Regions from separate parts of the Streptomyces sp. C1-1 genome, predicted to be linked through region 1. Evidence: riboswitches for the same ligand, from Rfam matches in the RefSeq annotation. Region 1 holds a riboswitch; each other region holds the start of a gene.

Region 1 (6,331 bases):
CTCTTCCAAGAGACGACCCCGCCGAAACTGCCCGCCAAGGACCTGACCCCGCCGCCCCCGGTCGCCGGTCAGCCCTCACGCCGCCGGTGGACAGCACCACCCAACCCCCGGTCCTGCCGGGCGAGTCCAGCGCGAACGCCAGCCCCACCCCCACCGTGGGCTGAGCGACGGACAGCGGAAGCCACTCCTCCCGCTTGTGTCGAAATTGTGATGGACGGTTGAACTACCGCTGCGTCACCGCAGGTTGACAGCGTTCGATCACGGGATCCACGATGTGAGCGCACCGAGGCTCATGTGACCAGTGAGCCCGGTGTTTCTCCGACCATCACCCCGGCAGGGCCGGCCGCCGCATGCCCTCACGCTGCCCGCGCGGCCCTCGCCGGGTGCTGCACATGCCGAAGTGGGGATCCCGCCATGTCCATAGCGAGCCGTGTCACCGCGCGCCGACTCCTCGGAACGGGCGCCACGTCGCTCGCCCTCTGCGCCGCCACCGTCGCCGCCGCCTCCGGTGCCTGGGCCCACGGCGGCGCCTCCGGCGGCGACGGCTGGAAGTCGGGCGGCTCCTACCGGCCCGGCACGGGCGCCGGCACCAAGACCGAGACCGACCGCTGCCAGTTCTCCCTCGACGGCACCGACTTCTACGACTCCGTCAAGGTCGACGACCAGAACCTCAAGCCCACCGACGACGGCAAGGTCCACATCAAGGTCCGCACCGCCGGCGACGCCGCCACCTGCACCGCCTCGCTCGCCTCCTACCTCGCCCACGGCGCCACCTTCGCCACCTCGGGCGAGCAGGTCTTCGTCGACTTCGACACGGTGACGGTCAAGCCCGGCCAGACCGACTCCCTGGACATCGCGGTGCCGGACGCGGGCTGCTTCGCGCAGATCGACCTCTACAGGGGCGCCACCAAGTTCGACGGCAAGCAGGGCGCCGACGACGGCTTCGAGCACGGCGACCTGCCGGCCGGCCCGGACCACGCGGTCATCAAGGACAAGCTGATCGCGTCCTGGAACGGCGGCACGAAGGACTGCACGACCACCGAGTCGCAGCCCCCGGCCACGCCCTCCACGACCCCGTCCACCCCGGCCGAGGAGAGCCCCACCCCGACGCCCAGCGCCTCGGAGTCGACGCCGGACACCCCCGTGGCGTCCGCGTCCACCAGCGTCCCGGCGGCCACGCCGAACGGCGGCGGAGGCGACCTCGCCGAGACCGGCGGCGGCAGCGACTCCGCGATGATCGCCGGCGGCGCGGCGGTCCTCCTGGCCGGCGGCGCGGCGATCGTCGTCGCGAGCCGACGCCGGCGCGGCGCCCGCTCCTGAACCACTCCCGAACGACGGACGCCCCGGGGGTCCCCCGCTCCGGGGCGTCCGTCATGCCCGCACGCCGTCAGGTCGCGTCGGCGGCACAGTGCTTGAGCAGCAGCCGTACGTCCTCGTCGACGACCCGGTAGCGCACGACGCGTCCCTCCTTCTCCCCGGCGACCACGCCGGCCGCGCGCAGCAGCCGCAGTGCCTGGGAGACGGCCGGGTCGTTCATGCCGGTCGCGATCGCCAGGTCCGACACGGCCAGCGGCCCCGTGCGATGCAGCGCGAGCAGCAGGGCCAGCCGCTTGGGGTCGGCCAGCAGGGAGAAGCGGTCGGCCCACGTACGCACATGGGCCTCGTCACCGATGGCGGCGATGGCGTCGCACACCCGGTGGCCGTCGATGGTGCGCCGGTCTGCGCGATCGGCCGGGACGAGATGCATGGGGTCATCCTCGCAGTCCCCGATGTGATCTTGAATACCTGCGCAGGTACGCAGCTATGCAGGGATGCGTACGGTCGCCTACGGTGAGCGGGCCGTGGCGTTCGGGAATCCGGTGCGATACCGGAGCGGCCCTCGCCACTGAAATCGGGGAGTCCCCGTCCCGCGTCCCGCAAGGGACAGCCACTGGTCGTCTCACGACGGCTGGGAAGGCAGGGATGACGGACGCACGACCCGTAAGCCAGGAGACCGGCCACGGCAGCTCACGAAAGATCCACGAGGTGCTGGAGCTGATCGCATGACCCTGCCCGAGAGCAAGGACGTCTCCTTCCGCTGGCGGCGCGAGGACACCGTCAAGACCGCCGGACTGGTGGCGGTGATCGCCGCCCTCCACATCGTCGCCTTCGGAATCCTCTTCCTCCTGGTGGTCCCCGGCCACTACGAGGTCGGCTCCAAGGCCTTCGGCATCGGCCTGGGCATCACCGCCTACACGCTGGGCGTGCGGCACGCCTTCGACGCCGACCACATCGCCGCGATCGACAACACCACCCGCAAGCTGATGGCCGACGGCAAGCGGCCGGTGTCGGTCGGGTTCTGGTTCGCGCTGGGGCACTCCAGCGTGGTGATCGTGCTGGCCGTGATGATCGCGGCGGGCACGCAGCTGGCCGACAAGGTGACCAACCAGAACTCCGGCACCCACCAGGTCCTCGGCTTCCTGGGGACCACGGTCGCCGGCACCTTCCTCTATCTCATCGCCGCGCTCAACCTGGTGGCCCTGGTCGGCATCGTGCGCGTCTTCCGGGCGATGCGGGCGGGCACGTACGACGAGAACGAGCTCCAACGCCACCTCGACTCCCGCGGTTTCATGAACCGCTTCCTCGGCCGACTCACCCGGTCCATCAGCCGCCCCGGCCAGATGTACCCGGTGGGCTTCCTGTTCGGGCTGGGCTTCGAGACGGCCACCGAGGTCACCCTCATGGTGATGGCCGGCTCCGGAGCGGCGGCGGGCCTGCCCTGGTACGCGATCCTCTGCCTCCCCCTCCTCTTCACCGCGGGCATGTGCCTGTTCGACACGCTCGACGGCACCTTCATGAACTTCGCCTACCAGTGGGCGTTCTCCAACCCGGTCCGCAAGGTCTTCTACAACCTGACCATCACCGGCCTGTCCATCGTGGTCGCCTTCTTCATCGGCACGATGGAACTCGCGGGCCTGGACGTCGGCAACATCGGCTACGTCATCGTCGGCCTGTTCGTACTCGTATGGGCGGCCGCACTGGCCTACTGGCGCCTGGCGAAGGTGGAGCAGCGCTGGACGGCAAGAGCGGCCGAAGCGGACTAGGACCGCTCGACAGTCGCCAGATACAACTTCACGAACCGCTCCACGTCCACGTCCAACGCCACATCCACCAGAGCCTGTTCACGGGCGCCGTCATGGTGCTCGGCCTCGCCGGGCCGAGGGCGCCGGTCGACGATGGTCTGCCCTCGCGTCGGCCCCGGCGCGAGGGAGACCTCGACGGGGAGGAGCCGCGTGCCGATCCCCGCGGGGTCGACGACGGCGCACACGGCACCCGCGTCCCCCAGCCCACCGGCCTCCTCGGCCTCGGGCGCCTCACCGGGATGGGCCGGCCGATGGGCGAGAAGCTCACCGGCGAGCCGGGTGCCCGCTTCACCGCTGGCACGCAACCGATGCACATCCGCACTGGGCACGACGACCCGGGTGAAGACATCGAGCCCGTACATGGTGATCGGCACCCCGGCGGTCAGCAGCACCGCGGCCGCCTCTGGGTCGTGCCAGACGTTGAACTCGGCGACGGGCGTGGCGTTGCCGGTCGCCACCGCGCCGCCCATGAACACGATCCGCTCGATGTTGCGGGTGACCTCGGGATGGGTCCGCAGCAGCAGCGCGATGTTGGTCAGGGGAGCGGTGGGGATCAGGGTCACCGGACGCGGCGAGGCGAGGATCTCCCTGCGCAGCAGAGTCACCGCGTCCACGTCGACCGGCATCCGGCCGGGCGCGGGCAGCCCGAGATCCCCCATGCCGTCGGCCCCGTGCACCGGGGCCGGCCGCGCGGGCTCGATCAACGGCCGCTCGGCACCCCGGGCGACCGGAATGTCGGGCGCCCCGGCCTGCTCCAGCACGGTCAACGTATTACGGACAACGCCGTCCACGTCCGTGTTGCCGGCGACACAGGTCACCGCCCGCAGATCGAGCCCCGGATGCCGCACGGCGAACAACAGCGCCAGGGCGTCGTCGACACCGGTGTCACAGTCGATGATCACCGGAATACCAGGCACGACGAACTCCTCTCGACACCCCCTGCACCGGCGACTCTACGAGGGATACCGCACCCGGGCCAGAAGCGCCCGGCAGCCGCGTACGGCGAGAAGGGGCCGCGGCGGGGGGTGCCCGCCCGCAGTGTCGGGCGTCAAGAAAACCGCACGTACACACCCACAGCACCGCCCGACCGAGGACGGACACCCCCCGCCGCGGCCCCGCCCCACCGAGAACGCAAGGCGCTACGCCCACAACTCGCACCCACGCGCGGCGACCCGCTCCCCGATCCGCCGCACCAGCTCCGCGCCGGACATCGCACCCACCTGCCGCCCGTCCCGCAGCCGTACCGCCACCTGGTCACCGCCGGCCTCACGGGCACCGATCACGGCCTGGTACGGCACCAGCCGAGCGCCCCGGATCCGGGCGCCCAGACTCCCGCCCTCCGGCCCCACCAGCTCCACCCGCAGCCCCACCGCCAGCGCCCGCCGCACCAGCTCTTCCGCGACCGCCCGCTGCTCCTCCGAGACCGGCAGCACCACGAGCTGTACTGGCGCGAGCCACACGGGGAACGCGCCGCCGTGCTCCTCGACGAGGTGCGCGACCACCCGCTCCACGCTGCCGATGATGCTGCGGTGCACCATGACGGGCCGGTGCTTCGCGCCGTCGGCGCCGATGTAGTGCAGGCCGAATCGTTCGGGCTGGTGGAAGTCGATCTGCACGGTGGACAGAGTGGCCTCTCGTCCCGCGGAGTCGACGACCTGCACATCGATCTTCGGCCCGTAGAAGGCTGCTTCCCCCGCGACGGCCTCGTACGCGACACCGACACCGTCCAACACTTCCCGCAGCAACCCGACGGCCCGCTCCCAAACGCCCTCCCCGGCAACGTACTTGCCGCCCTCACCCGGCAGGGAGAGCCGATAGCGGGCCGCCCGGACACCCAGATCGGCATAGGCCCGCCGGATGAGCCGAAGAGCCTCCCGAGCCTCCTCGACGGCCTGGTCCGGGGTGCAGAAGACATGGGCGTCGTTGAGCTGGATGGCCCGCACCCGGGTGAGCCCGCCGAGCACACCCGACAGCTCGGACCGGTACATGCCCCCCACCTCGGCGATCCGCAGCGGCAGCTCACGGTAACTGTGCGACCGAGAACGGTAGATGAGCGCGTGATGCGGACACAGACTGGGCCGCAGCACGACCTCCTCACCACCCAGCCGCATCGGCGGGAACATGTCGTCGCCGTAGTGGGACCAGTGCCCGGAGATCTCGTACAGCTCCCGTTTGCCCAGCACGGGCGAGTACACGTGCCGGTACCCGGCGGCGCGCTCGACCTCGCGGACGTACTCCTCCAGCGCGTGCCGCACGATCGCCCCGTCGGGCAGCCAGTACGGCAGCCCCGCGCCCATCAGCGGGTCGGTGTCGAACAGTTCCAGCTCACGGCCGAGGCGGCGGTGGTCGTACATGGTCGTTCTCCTCACGGTGAGAGGGCGAGCGGCCACGACAGAACCCCGGGGCACTCGCCCCGGGGCTTCGGACATCCAGTCCATGAGTCAGCGCGCCGGGACAGTCTCCGGCGTCGTCGTGGAAGACGAGTGGGCGCGCTGCATGACAAAAAACTAGCGCCCCCCGAAAAGAAGACGCGAGCCGTTTTCGGAGTACCCCATCCGGACCGGCGCGCTGGTGACACAGGACGCGGGATGGTCCCTTGGAGAGGCAGCCGATCTTGTACGCCGTCCCGGGAGGCCCCGATGCCCCGCACCCCCGCCCGCCTCCTCACCCCCGCCACCCTGCTCACCGCCACCCTGCTCACCGCGACCGCCTGCACGGCGGGCGGACCGGCGGCGAAGAACCCCGCCGCCTCCGCGAGACCGTCCGCCGCCACCTCGGCACCGGCCCCCCCGGTCCTCACCCAGGCCCAGGCGCAGGCCGCCCTGGTCACCGCGACCGACCTCGGGGAGCCGTGGGCGCCCACGCAGGGGGTGGCGACCTGGCGGGACGGGCTGCTGAAGGCGACGACGGATTCGCCCGAATGCCGTCGCCTCCTGGACGCGCTCTACGCCGACGACCTGTTCGGCGGGGACACCGGTGCGCGGGCGGTGACGGGCCTGGACGACCCGCTGGACCAGGCCCAGCTCCGCTATCAGGTCCTCGCGCTGCACGCCCCGGACGTGGACCGCACGCTGGCGTGGCTGAAGTCGCTGCCGCGCAGCTGCGGGACGTTCACGGCGGTCACCGCGCACGGCGCCGTGCAGGGCGTCACGGTGAGGGAGGCCGACCTGCCGCGGGTCGGGGACGCCCGGCAGGGCCTGCGGGTCACG
Region 2 (6,331 bases), 1.2 Mb from region 1:
CCCGTCCCTGGTCGGCGGCCTGTTCACCCGCTGGTTCCACCGCTGGGCGCTGCTCGCCGGCTGGGCGGTCGGCATGGTCTACGGCACCCTCGCCGCCTATGGCGTCGCCTCGCCGACCAACCCTTCGCAGAAGCACTTCGGCGGCTCCAACGCGGAGATCCCGGGCATCGGCGAGATGGGCTACATCGGCCTGACGGCGTTCGTGCTCAACGTGGTCGTCACGGTGGTCCTGACCTTCGCCCTGAAGGCCCTCAAGGCGCCGGACGGCGTCGACGAGACCCGGCCGGAGGACTACACGGCGGACGCGGGCGACCCGGGCGTCCAGGTGGAGCTGCCGTCGGCCACGGCGGGGACCTCGCACTAGGCGCTGCGGCACACGATCTGCGGGCCGTCGGAGAATCCGGCGGCCCGTTGTCGTACCCGTGCGGCAGACTCGGGCCCATGGACATCCTGATCAGGCCGGTGGAACCCGGTGAGTTCGGTGCCCTCGGCGAGATCACCGCAGGGGCCTACGTCCAGGACGGCCTGCTGGCCTTCGGCGAGAGCGACTGGTACCTGAAGGAGCTGCGCGACGTCGCCAAGCGGGCGTCGGCCGCCGACGTCCTGGTCGCCGTCCGCGACGGCAGCCTCCTCGGCGGCGTCACCTTCGTCCCCGCCGGCGGCCCGATGGCCGACCTCGCCCGCCCCGGCGAGGCCGAGATACGCATGCTGGCCGTGGACCGCGCGGCCCGCGGCCGGGGCGTCGGCGAGGCCCTCGTACGGGCCTGCGTCGACCGCGCGAGAGCCTCGGAGTGCACCGGCGTGGTGCTGTCCACCCAGCGGAAGATGCACGCCGCGCACCGCATCTACGAACGCCTCGGCTTCCTCCGCGCGCCCGGCCGCGACTGGAATCCGATCCCCGGCGACACGTTCACGCTCCTCACCTACGAGTTGGCGCTCTGACACGCTCCGAAGTCGCCGCGACACAACATATGGGGGTGCTGTTCTCACCCGACACAAGATGTATGCTCATGCTCGCTGTCGCCGCAGGGGAATCCGGTGTGAATCCGGAACTGTCCCGCAACGGTGTACTCATGCGCTTTCATCCGCGTATGGGCGTCAGTCCGAGGACCTGCCGACAGTGCGCCCGGCCGCCGTGGCCCGGGCGCCATGACGTCCGGGCCTCGTGGAATGGGCCGGTGGACGCGACGCCCCGTGCGCTCGTGAGCTGCCCCCTGCCCGCAAGGCCCCGTGCCGAGCGAGGGAGAGCCCCACGTGACCATCGCGCCAGCCGATCCGGCTTCAGCGGCGACGGAGACCGACGGTCCCGGAACCGCACTGCTGCGGACCCTGACCGAGCTCACCGCCGACCTTCCCGACGCCGACCCCGGCCGGGTCGCCGCCGCGGCGCTGCGCGGCCGGTCGGCGCACGCCGACGAGGCGGAACTGCGCGAGCTCGCCACCGAGGCGGCGGCGGGCCTCATCTCCGAGGACCCCGCCTACAGCAGGCTGGCCGCCCGGCTGCTGACCATCGGCATCGCCGCCGAGGCCGCCTCGCAGGGGGTCACGTCGTTCACCGGGTCCGTCGCCGTCGGGCACCGCGAGGGCCTCATCGCCGACCGCACGGACCGGTTCGTACGCGTCCACGCCGACCGCCTCGACGCGCTGATCGACCGCCGGGCGGACGACCGGTTCGGCTACTTCGGCCTGCGCACCCTGCACAGCCGCTACCTGCTGCGGCACCCGATCACCCGCAAGGTGATCGAGACGCCCCAGCACTTCATGCTGAGGGTCGCCGCCGGACTCGCCGAGGACGACAGCCGTCGCGCCCTGGACGAAGTCGCCGCCCTCTACGGCCTGATGAGCCGTCTCGACTACCTCCCCTCCTCCCCCACCCTCTTCAACTCCGGCACCCGCCACCCCCAGATGTCGTCCTGCTACCTCCTCGACTCCCCCAAGGACGAGCTGGACTCCATCTACGACCGCTACCACCAGGTCGCCCGCCTCTCCAAGCACGCCGGCGGCATCGGCATCGCCTACTCCCGCATCCGCGGCCGGGGTTCGCTGATCCGCGGCACCAACGGCCACTCCAACGGCATCGTCCCGTTCCTGAAGACCCTCGACGCCTCGGTCGCCGCGGTGAACCAGGGCGGCCGGCGCAAGGGTGCCGCCGCGGTGTACCTGGAGACCTGGCACTCCGACATCGAGGAGTTCCTGGAGCTGCGCGACAACACCGGCGAGGACGCCCGCCGCACGCACAACCTGAACCTCGCGCACTGGATCCCGGACGAGTTCATGCGCCGGGTCGACGCCGACGAGCGGTGGAGCCTGTTCTCCCCCGCGGACGTGCCCGGGCTGGTGGACCTGTGGGGCGAGGAGTTCGACACGGCGTACCGCGCGGCGGAGGCGGCCGGACTGGCGCGCAGGACCCTGCCCGCGCGCGAGCTCTACGGCCGCATGATGCGCACCCTCGCGCAGACCGGCAACGGCTGGATGACCTTCAAGGACGCGGCCAACCGCACCGCCAACCAGACCGCCGAGCCGGGTCACGTCGTCCACTCCTCCAACCTCTGCACGGAGATCCTGGAGGTCACGGACGACGGGGAGACGGCGGTGTGCAACCTGGGTTCGGTGAACCTGGGGGCGTTCGTCCGCGACGGCGACATGGACTGGGAGCGGCTGGACGAGACGGTCCGCACGGCCGTCACCTTCCTGGACCGCGTGGTCGACATCAACTTCTACCCGACCGAGCAGGCGGGCCGTTCCAACGCCCGCTGGCGCCCGGTGGGCCTGGGCGCGATGGGTCTGCAGGACGTCTTCTTCCAGCTGCGCCTGCCCTTCGACTCGGCCGAGGCCGGGCGGCTGTCGACCCGGATCGCCGAACGGATCATGCTCGCCGCGTACGAGGCGTCCGCCGACCTCGCCGAGCGGAGCGGACCGCTGCCGGCCTGGGAGAAGACCCGCACGGCCCGCGGTGTCCTGCACCCCGACCACTACGACGTGGAGCGGGCCTGGCCCGAGCGCTGGGCGGCCCTGCGCGAGCGCGTCGCCGCCGTCGGCCTGCGCAACGCCCTGCTCCTCGCGATCGCCCCGACGGCCACCATCGCCTCGATCGCCGGTGTCTACGAGTGCATCGAGCCGCAGGTGTCGAACCTGTTCAAGCGCGAGACGCTCTCCGGCGAGTTCCTCCAGGTCAACTCCTATCTGGTGCGGGACCTGAAGGGGCTCGGTGTCTGGGACGCCCGGACCCGCGAGGCGCTGCGCGAGGCGAACGGCTCGGTGCAGGACTTCGCCTGGATCCCGGAGGAGGTGAGGGCGTTGTACCGCACCGCCTGGGAGATCCCGCAGCGCGGCCTGATCGACATGGCGGCGGCCCGCACCCCCTACCTGGACCAGTCGCAGTCCCTGAACCTCTTCCTGGAGACGCCGACCATCGGCAAGCTCTCGTCGATGTACGCGTACGCCTGGAAGAAGGGCCTGAAGACGACGTACTACCTGCGCTCCCGCCCGGCGACCCGCATCGCGCGGGCGGCCCGGGCCCAGAGCGCCGTCCCCGTCCAGCAGGCCGCCGACCCCGAGGCGGTCGCCTGCTCCCTGGAAAACCCCGAGTCCTGCGAGGCCTGCCAGTAATGACTACCCGTAACACCAACCTCCTCGACCCGGGTTTCGAGCTGACGCTGCGCCCCATGCGCTACCCCGACTTCTACGAGCGCTACCGGGACGCCATCAAGAACACCTGGACCGTGGAGGAGGTGGACCTCCACTCGGACGTTGCCGACCTCGCGAAGCTGACGCCCGCCGAGCAGCACCTGATCGGGCGGCTGGTCGCGTTCTTCGCGACGGGCGACTCGATCGTGGCGAACAACCTCGTGCTGACCCTCTACAAGCACATCAACTCCCCGGAGGCGCGCCTGTATCTGTCGCGCCAGCTGTTCGAGGAGGCCGTGCACGTCCAGTTCTATCTGACCCTGCTGGACACCTACCTGCCCGACCCGGAGGACCGCGCGGCGGCCTTCGCGGCGGTGGAGAACATCCCCTCGATCCGCGAGAAGGCGGAGTTCTGCTTCCGGTGGATGGACTCGGTGGAGAAGCTGGACCGACTGGAGTCCAGGGCCGACCGCCGCCGCTTCCTGCTCAACCTGGTCTGTTTCGCGGCCTGCATCGAGGGCCTGTTCTTCTACGGCGCCTTCGCCTACGTGTACTGGTTCCGCAGCCGGGGCCTGCTGCACGGTCTGGCCACCGGCACCAACTGGGTGTTCCGCGACGAGACCATGCACATGTCCTTCGCCTTCGACGTGGTCGACACCGTCCGCAAGGAGGAGCCGGACCTCTTCGACGACGAACTCCGGCGGCAGGTCACGGACATGCTGCGCGAGGCCGTCGAGGCCGAGCTGCAGTTCGCCCGCGACCTGTGCGGCGACGGACTGCCCGGCATGAACACCGAGTCCATGCGCCAGTACCTGGAGTGCGTCGCCGACCAGCGCCTGGTCCGCCTCGGCTTCGCCCCGGTGTACGGCTCGGAGAACCCCTTCTCCTTCATGGAACTCCAGGGCGTCCAGGAGCTGACCAACTTCTTCGAGCGGCGGCCGTCGGCGTACCAGGTGGCGGTCGAGGGCACCGTCGATCTCGACGAGGACTTCTGACGGCGCCCGTGTGGTAAGCCTGCGGGGTGATCGGTCGTCTTCCGCTCGACCAGCAACTCGACGCCCTGCGGGGGGTGTTGTCCCGCAACAGCGTGCTGACCCAGGTGCTGGAGCGGGGCGCGGCGATGGGGCTGCCCGGCTGGTATCTCACCGCCGGGTGCCTCTTCCAGACCGTCTGGAACGTCGTCACCGGACGGCCGCCCACCGAGGGCATCAAGGACTACGACGTCTTCTACTTCGACGCCGTCGACCTGTCCTGGGAGGCCGAGGACGCCGTGATCAGGGCCGGCCGGGAGGTCTTCGCCGGCCTCCCGGCCGAGGTCGAACTCCGCAACGAGGCGCGCGTGCACCTGTGGTACGAGCAGAAGTTCGGGGTGCCGTGTGCGCCGTACGAGTCCAGTGAGGCGGCGATCGACAGCTTCGCCGCGACCACGTGCTGTCTGGGCGTGCGGCTGGAGGCCGGCGGACGGTGGCGGGTGTACGCGCCGCACGGGCTGTCGGACGTGTTCGGTCTGGTCCTGCGCCCCAACCCGGTGCTCGCGCCGCGCTCGGTCTACACGGCCAAGGCCGCCCGGTGGCGGAAGCAGTGGCCGGAACTGACCGTCCTGGACTGGCCCATGGACCGTCCATAGAGCCTCCATCGCCCGTCCATGGACTTGCTATGGAGCGGCAAAGTTCTTCCGGCGCCTCTGTTCCGCTCTCGCGCATCCCGGCTACGTTCTGGCCGTCCTGTCATGTCCACACAACATCAGCGCAGGACACCTAAGTGTCATGCCCATGACGGTTCGCGCACCGCCGCCGCTACGCGCGTCACAGGCCTGCCACCCGCGTCGAGAACCCCACTCCAACGACGGAGGCAGTACCCCCATGCGTGAGAAGCCCCGCCGGAGTCTGCGAAGACTCCTGACCGCAGCCCTCCCCGCCCTCGCCCTCGGCGTCGCCGGACTCGTGGCCGCCCCGACCGTCCACGCCCAGCCCCAGGCCGGCGCCCCCCGCACCCGGACCGCGCAGAACGCCAAGGCGCTCACCTCCCCGGACCGCCAGACCTTCCACTCGACCGGCAGGGCCGGCCAGAAGGTGCCCACCACGCACCTGTGCGCCACCGCCGCCCCCGGTCACGCGGCCTGCTTCGCCCAGCGCCGTACCGACATCAGGCAGCGGCTGGCCTCCGCGGTGGCCGCCGCCGCGCCCTCGGGCCTCAGCCCGGCCAACCTGCACAGCGCCTACAACCTGCCCTCCACGGGCGGGTCGGGCCTGACGGTCGCCGTCGTCGACGCCTACAACGACCCGAACGCCGAGTCGGACCTGGCCACCTACCGCTCCACCTACGGCCTGTCGTCCTGCACCAAGGCCAACGGCTGCTTCAAGCAGGTCAGCCAGACCGGTTCGACGACCTCGCTGCCCACCAACGACAGCGGCTGGGCCGGAGAGGAGGCGCTCGACCTCGACATGGTCAGCGCCGTCTGCCCGAACTGCAACATCATCCTCGTCGAGGCCAACTCGGCCACCGACTCCGACCTCGGCACCGCCGAGAACGAGGCCGTCGCGCTGGGCGCCAAGTTCGTCTCCAACAGCTGGGGCGGCAGCGAGTCCTCGTCCCAGACCGGCGAGGACACCTCGTACTTCAAGCACCCGGGTGTCGCGATCACCGTCTCCGCCGGCGACTCGGGCTACGGCGCCGAGTACCCCGCGACCTCCCAGTACGTGAC
Region 3 (6,331 bases), 2.7 Mb from region 1:
GGTCGCGTCGGCGAGGGTGGCCTTGCCGTCTCCCGCGCCGTCGCTGCCCGGGCCGAGCGCTACGTCGGCCCAGCGGGCGACGCGGGCCGCGGCGGCCAGTTGGGAGCGAGCCATTCTGGCCAGTTCCGCGGGGGCCGGTGTGCCCTCCGGGGGGCGGGGCGCGGGGCGGCGCGGGCGCCGCTGGTTCACAGCTGTGGGGGCGGCGGCCAGGGGTCGCGGGCGGACGAGTCGAAGCCTGGAGTCGCGCGGGATACGGGACGTCACGGGTGCAGTCTTCCGGTTGACGGTCCGAAAACCCAAACGGAAGGTCACGGGCGGCGACGGGACTGGCCAAGGGCGGGCCCCGGAGGGGGGCCCGGGACCGAGATCAGGCCAGCGGTTCGAGGTTAAACGGAACCGGGGCCAACGGTTCGGGCCCTCGGCCCCCGGAGAGTCACATCAGCGGCGTCAGGAAGCGGCGCAGCGCCTCTTCGTAGGCCTTCGGGTCGGCGTTCCACATGGCCGAGTGCGGGGCGCCGCGAACGGTGTGGAGAGCGACCAGGTTCGGGTGGGCGTCGGCGAGGCGGCGGGAGTGCTCCCAGGGGGCCAGGGTGTCGTCGGGGCCGTGGAAGAGCAGGGTCGGAACGGTGAGCCGGGCGGTCTCGGCGGTGCGGTCGCGATCGAGTCCGGTGCGGCCCTGTGCGGCGCGCACGGCGAGCGGCAGCAGGGCGCCGGGGGTGCGGTGGGCCGCCGCGAGGGCACGCAGGGTCGTCGGCCAGTCGAGCACCGGGGAGTCCAGGATCAGCCCCGAGATCCGCCCGCGCAGACCGGAGTGCGCGGCGGCGCGCAGGGCCATGGCGGCGCCGGTGGACCAGCCGTGCAGGACGACGCGTCCGGCGCCGTGGCTCATGGCGTAGCGGACGGCCGCGTCCAGGTCGCGCCACTCGGTCTCGCCCAGGTGGTTCAGGCCGTCCGGGGAGCGGGGGGCGCCGCGGTCGCCGCGGTAGGCCGGGGCGAGGACCGGGAAGCGCTGGCGGTGCAGGAACTCCATGACGTTCATGGGGAGTTCGCGGGTGGTGCCGAGGCCGTGCACGGCGATGACCCAGGTGTCGCGCACGCCGGGGACGAACCAGGCGGGCAGGGAGCCGAGTTCGCCGGGGATGTCGACGTCGGTGTGGTCCAGGCCGAGGGCGTCGCGGGGGTTGCCGACGTGGAGGTTGGGGGTGAACCAGACCTTGTCGCGGCGTTCGAGGGTGCCGTGCGTGACGCGCTCCAGCCGGCGCACGACGGTGTCGGCGGAGTGCTCGGCGGAGTCGAGGACGGGGCCGACGACCGCGTGAGTGGCGTCGCCCGCGAGACCGTAGGTGCCGGGGCGCAGGGCCGCCAGGTGGCGGGTGAGGGTGACCTGGCCGGCCGCGGTGGCGTGCACCGTGAGGCGGGGCTCCGTGGGCAGGGGCCTGCCGGGTGCCGCCTTGAGCGCGGCGCCGCTGGCGAAGCGGCCGACGGCCACGGAGGCCGCGCCGGCGGCGAGGGCTACGGTGACGGCGGCGGCCGTCGCTCTGACAGTACGCACCTGTCCAGTGTCCCGGCGGTAGCGGTGACCGGCCAGCGGAAGGCGTGGGCGGGGTGATGTCCTGCGGTGGCGCTGTGGTGTGCTCACGCCCTCCCGGTTACCCCGTGGCGCCCGCGTCAGCGCTGCCCGTACCCCTTGAGCTTCTCCCCCACCTCGTCGAGCTGTTCGCGGGTCAGCAGGGTCGGCGACAGGCCGGGCACCGAGGACGCCGTCAGCCACAGGCGGCACATCCACTCCAGTTGGGCCGTGCGGTCGTAGGCCTGGTCGAGGGTGGCGCCGTGGGCCATCGTGCCGTGGTTCCGCAGGAGGCAGGCGGTGCGGTCGGCGAGTGCGCGGAGCATGTTCTCGGCCAACTCGTCGGTGCCGTAGGTCGCGTAGGGGGCGACTCGGACGGGTCCGCCGAGGGCGGCGGACATGTAATGGATCGTCGGGAGCTCGGAAACGAGGGTCGAGACGGCCGTCGCGTGCACGGCGTGGGTGTGGACGACGGCGCGGGCGTCGGTGGAGCGGTGGATCGCGAGGTGCATGGGCAGTTCGCTGGTCGGGACGAGGGTGCCGAGGACCTGGCGGCCGTCGAGTGCGACGCCGGTGATGTCGTCCGGCGTGAGGCGGTCGTACGGGACTCCGGAGGGGGTGACCAGGACGGTGTCGCCGACCCGCACCGAGACGTTGCCGGAGGTGCCGACGACCAGACCGTCGGCGACGGTGCGGCGGGCCGTCGCGACGAGCGCCTCCCAGGCGCCCGCCTCCTCCGGGAGCGCGGTCCTCCCCCGTCCCCGCGGCACCTCCTGTGCGCTCTCCCGGAGATCCCGTCCGTCACCCTGTTCCCGCCGCTGATCAGCCATGCCGCGATCCTGCCAAAGAGGCCGCCGGGCCGTCCCCGGACGCGGGCACTTTAGGGCGGAAGCCGCCCCTCCGAAAGAGGACATACAGCGACATATCAGCTGGTTGCCATGCTTGGCCGGAGATCAGCGGGCATTCACGGATCTTCCAGTAATCTCCCGGTGTTTTGTCGTGCACGTCGCCATTCCGGGGGAAACATGGCCCGTGATCGCACACCGTCCGGCCGCCGCCGCACCCGCGCGACCGCCCTGCTCGCGGCGGCGCTCACCGTCGCAGGAACCGCGCTCACCCAGTCACCGGCGTCCGCCGCGAGTCCGCCCAGGGGGCACGACGTCTCCTCGCACCAGAAGAACGTCGACTGGCCGAGCGCGAAGGCCAAGGGCGCCCGGTTCGTCTACATCAAGGCGACCGAGTCCACGAACTACGTCAACCCGTACTTCGCCCGGCAGTACGACGGCGCGCGCGCCGCCGGCATCGTCCGGGGGGCGTACCACTTCGCGCTGCCGGACAGGTCCTCGGGCAGGACGCAGGCGGCGTACCTCGTGCGCCACGGCGGCGCCTGGCGGCCGGACGGCTGGACCCTGCCGCCCGCGCTCGACATCGAATACAACCCCTACAGCGCCAGGCACCGGTGCTACGGGCTGAGCAAGGCCGGCATGACCGGCTGGATCCGCTCGTTCAGCGACGAGGTCAGGCGGCTCACCGGCCGCCGCCCGGTGATCTACACGACCGCCCACTGGTGGAACACGTGCACCGGCCGCAGCCGCGCCTTCGCCTCGAACCACGCACTGTGGGTCGCCCGGCACGGCTCGGCGGACGCGGGGGCGCTGCCCGCCGGGTGGTCGTCCTGGACCTTCTGGCAGTACGACAACGCGGGTGCCCTGCCGGGTGACCAGAACCTGTTCAACGGGTCGCGGGCCCAGCTGAGGAAGTTCACCTCGGGGAGCCAGTTCCCGACACCCTGATGCCCATCTCAGTTCATCTTCCGTTCACCCAGGTTATTTACGGTCAACCGTCCGATGACTTCGAACGATTGCCTGGGTAAATGGAAAACTTCTCGCTGATCCTCGCGATTGTGGTGGTAACCGCACTCGCGTTCGATTTCACGAACGGTTTCCACGACACCGCCAACGCGATGGCCACCACCATCTCGACCGGTGCACTCAAGCCCAAGGTCGCGGTGGCCATGTCCGCCGTGCTGAACCTTGTGGGCGCTTTCCTCTCGGTGGAGGTCGCCAACACGATCTCCAAGGGTCTCGTCGACGAGACCGGCATCCGTCCCGAGGTCATCTTCGCCGCCCTGGTCGGCGCGATCCTCTGGAACCTGCTGACGTGGCTGGTGGGCCTGCCCTCCAGTTCCTCGCACGCCCTCATGGGCGGTCTGATCGGCGCCACCGTCGCCTCGGCCGGCTTCGGTGCCGTCCACGGCGACGTGCTCGCGACCAAGGTTCTCCTGCCGGCGCTCGCCGCCCCGATCGTCGCCGGTCTCGCGGCGTTCCTCGCGGCGCGCTTCTCCTACACCCTGGACAAGAAGGCCGAGGGCAAGGCCGCCGCCAAGGGCTACCGCGCCGGGCAGGTCGCCTCGGCCGGCCTGGTCTCCCTGGCGCACGGCACGAACGACGCGCAGAAGACGATGGGCATCATCACCCTCGCCCTGGTCGCCGGCGGCGTCGTCGCCCCCGACTCCGACCCGCCCACCTGGGTCATCCTCTCCGCCGGTCTCGCCATCGCGCTCGGCACCTACATCGGCGGCTGGCGCATCATCCGCACGATGGGCAAGGGCCTGACCGAGCTGCAGCCGCAGCAGGGCTTCGCCGCCCAGACCAGCGCGGCCACGGCGATCCTGGCCTCCTCGCACCTCGGCTTCTCCCTGTCCACCACGCACGTCGTCTCCGGCTCGGTGATGGGCGCGGGCCTGGGCCGCAAGGGCGGTGTGGTGCGCTGGTCGACCGCGACCCGCATGCTGGTCGCCTGGGTCCTCACCCTCCCCGCCGCCGCGCTCGTCGGCGCGGGCGCCGAGTCCGTGACGGACCTCGGGGACTGGGGCACCGCCGTCGTCGCCGTCTTCCTGGTCGCCGCGAGCGCCGCGATCTGGAAGCTCTCGCGCCGCGAGGTCGTCGACGCGTCCAACGTCAACGAGACCGAGGAACCGCCCGGCGTGGTGACCACCGCCATCGCCGCCGTGACCCCGCCGCCCGCGGGCACCGTGAGCGAGGAGCTGACGGCCACCATCTCGGCGCCGGCCACGACCACCACCACGACCGCGGAGCCGGCGGCCCCGCCGGCCGCCGTCTGAGTCCCGAGCATCCGGTAACGAAGGAATCAGCAGCATGAAGATCGACTGGGCAGCTCTGGGCTCCGTCTTCGGCGTCAGCCTCGCGGTCACCGTGGGTCTCGTCGCCCTGTTCACCCTCGGCGTGATGGGCCTGTCCCGCCGCGAACGGGCCGTGGCCGAGGGCAACTCGGCGACGCTCGCGGCGACCGGAGCCTACGTGGCCTTCGCGGGCTGCGCGGCGGCGGTCGCGTACGGAATCTCACTGATCATGAACAAGGCCTGAGCCTCGAACGCACCTGTGATGCCGGGACGGAGATCCGTCCCGGCATCACGCGTTCCGGTGACCCCGGCGACCCCCTGCGTGTGGGCCTCAGCACACTCCCGCGCCGCAGGTCAACGGCAAGTTGACTGCCGTTCGGGGGCGTGGTGGACTGCCGGGGCCATGTACGGCGGCAAGGGAGGAAGCCGGTGTGATTCCGGCGCGGTCCCGCCACTGTCACCGGGGTAGGTAGCCCCGGGAGCCAGGAACTCCCACCGCCGGTCTCGTCGAACCAGGGCGCGGACACCCTGAGTGAGGACATATCGCCATGCGCGGCTGCCTGTTGAGGTTCACCACCCCGGCCCTGCCCGACCCCTCGGCGGGCTGAGCCGGTGCGGGCCGATCGCGTCTTCGCGTACGGCGCCGCCGCCGGACTCCTCGGTGACCAGCTCCTCGGTGATCCCCGCCGCGGGCATCCGGTCGCCGTGTTCGGGCGTGCCGCCGGCGCCGTCGAGAGAGTTCTGTGGCGCGACCACCGCGGGTGGGGCGCGCTGCACACCGCCGTGTGCGTGGGCGGTGCCGTGGCCCTCGGTGCCGCGGCACAGTCGCTCGTCCGTCCCTCCCGTGCCGCCTCCGTCGCACTGACGGCCGCCGCCACCTGGGCCGTGGTCGGCGGTACTTCGCTCGCACGGGAGGCCCGCACCGTCGGGCGGGCGCTGGAGGCGGGGGACGTCGAGGCCGCCCGGGCGCGGCTGCCGCATCTGTGCGGGCGGGATCCGCAGGCGCTGGACGCCGACGGGATCGCGCGGGCCGTGGTGGAGTCGGTCGCCGAGAACACCTCCGACGCGGTGGTCGGGGCGCTGGTGTGGGGGGCCGTCGGCGGGGTGCCGGGGCTGCTCGGCTTCCGGGCCGTCAACACGCTGGACGCCATGGTCGGGCACAGGTCGGCCCGGTACCGGCGCTACGGGTGGGCCTCGGCGCGGCTGGACGACGTGGCCGGCTGGCCGGGGGCCAGGCTGACGGCCGGGCTCGCGACGGTCGCCGGGGGCGATCCGGCGGGGGCGGTACGGGCCTGGCGCGCCGACGCCGGCCGGCACCCGAGCCCCAACGCCGGGCCCGTGGAGGCCTCGTTCGCGGGCGCGCTCGGGGTGCGCCTGGGCGGGACCTTGTCGTACGGAGGGCGGGTCGAGCACCGGCCCGTGCTGAACAGGGAGGGGCGGCCTGTGCGGGTCGGGGACATCGAGCGGGCGGTGCGGCTGTCACGGCGCGTGGGGTTGCTCGCGCTGGGCGTGAGCGCCGGCGCGCGCGCCCTGCTGAAGGGGCGTTCGTCATGAGCGGCGGAGGACTGCTCGTCGCCGGGACCACCTCCGACGCGGGCAAGAGCGTCGTCACCGCGGGGATC

The links. Region 1 has a riboswitch for cobalamin ahead of ACQF4J_RS22860 (HoxN/HupN/NixA family nickel/cobalt transporter). Riboswitches for the same ligand answer to the same signal wherever they lie in the genome.
Region 2: linked by a shared signal. The riboswitch ahead of ACQF4J_RS17155 (ribonucleoside-diphosphate reductase subunit alpha) and the one ahead of ACQF4J_RS22860 (HoxN/HupN/NixA family nickel/cobalt transporter) in region 1 are both predicted to bind cobalamin.
Region 3: linked by a shared signal. The riboswitch ahead of ACQF4J_RS34850 (cobalamin biosynthesis protein) and the one ahead of ACQF4J_RS22860 (HoxN/HupN/NixA family nickel/cobalt transporter) in region 1 are both predicted to bind cobalamin.

Annotation. Positions count from the first base shown of each region.
Region 1 is NZ_CP189826.1:5,004,312-5,010,642, forward strand. Features, by position in the region: gene ACQF4J_RS22845 (DUF4142 domain-containing protein) at 1-222, shown strand, start outside; gene ACQF4J_RS22850 (LAETG motif-containing sortase-dependent surface protein) at 415-1,320, shown strand; gene ACQF4J_RS22855 (ArsR/SmtB family transcription factor) at 1,388-1,747, opposite strand; cobalamin riboswitch at 1,826-2,015, shown strand; gene ACQF4J_RS22860 (HoxN/HupN/NixA family nickel/cobalt transporter) at 2,043-3,083, shown strand; gene ACQF4J_RS22865 (nucleoside hydrolase) at 3,080-4,039, opposite strand; gene thrS (threonine--tRNA ligase) at 4,262-5,476, opposite strand; gene ACQF4J_RS22875 (hypothetical protein) at 5,762-6,331, shown strand, end outside.
Region 2 is NZ_CP189826.1:3,802,054-3,808,384, forward strand. Features, by position in the region: gene mctP (monocarboxylate uptake permease MctP) at 1-364, shown strand, start outside; gene ACQF4J_RS17150 (GNAT family N-acetyltransferase) at 442-942, shown strand; cobalamin riboswitch at 1,005-1,133, shown strand; gene ACQF4J_RS17155 (ribonucleoside-diphosphate reductase subunit alpha) at 1,255-3,609, shown strand; gene ACQF4J_RS17160 (ribonucleotide-diphosphate reductase subunit beta) at 3,609-4,622, shown strand; gene ACQF4J_RS17165 (nucleotidyltransferase family protein) at 4,649-5,254, shown strand; gene ACQF4J_RS17170 (putative Ig domain-containing protein) at 5,490-6,331, shown strand, end outside.
Region 3 is NZ_CP189826.1:7,675,292-7,681,622, reverse strand. Features, by position in the region: gene ACQF4J_RS34880 (hypothetical protein) at 1-264, opposite strand, end outside; gene ACQF4J_RS34875 (alpha/beta hydrolase) at 434-1,552, opposite strand; gene ACQF4J_RS34870 (class II aldolase/adducin family protein) at 1,669-2,397, opposite strand; gene ACQF4J_RS34865 (lysozyme) at 2,593-3,360, shown strand; gene ACQF4J_RS34860 (inorganic phosphate transporter) at 3,441-4,691, shown strand; gene ACQF4J_RS34855 (hypothetical protein) at 4,726-4,953, shown strand; cobalamin riboswitch at 5,081-5,220, shown strand; gene ACQF4J_RS34850 (cobalamin biosynthesis protein) at 5,322-6,263, shown strand; gene ACQF4J_RS34845 (cobyric acid synthase) at 6,260-6,331, shown strand, end outside.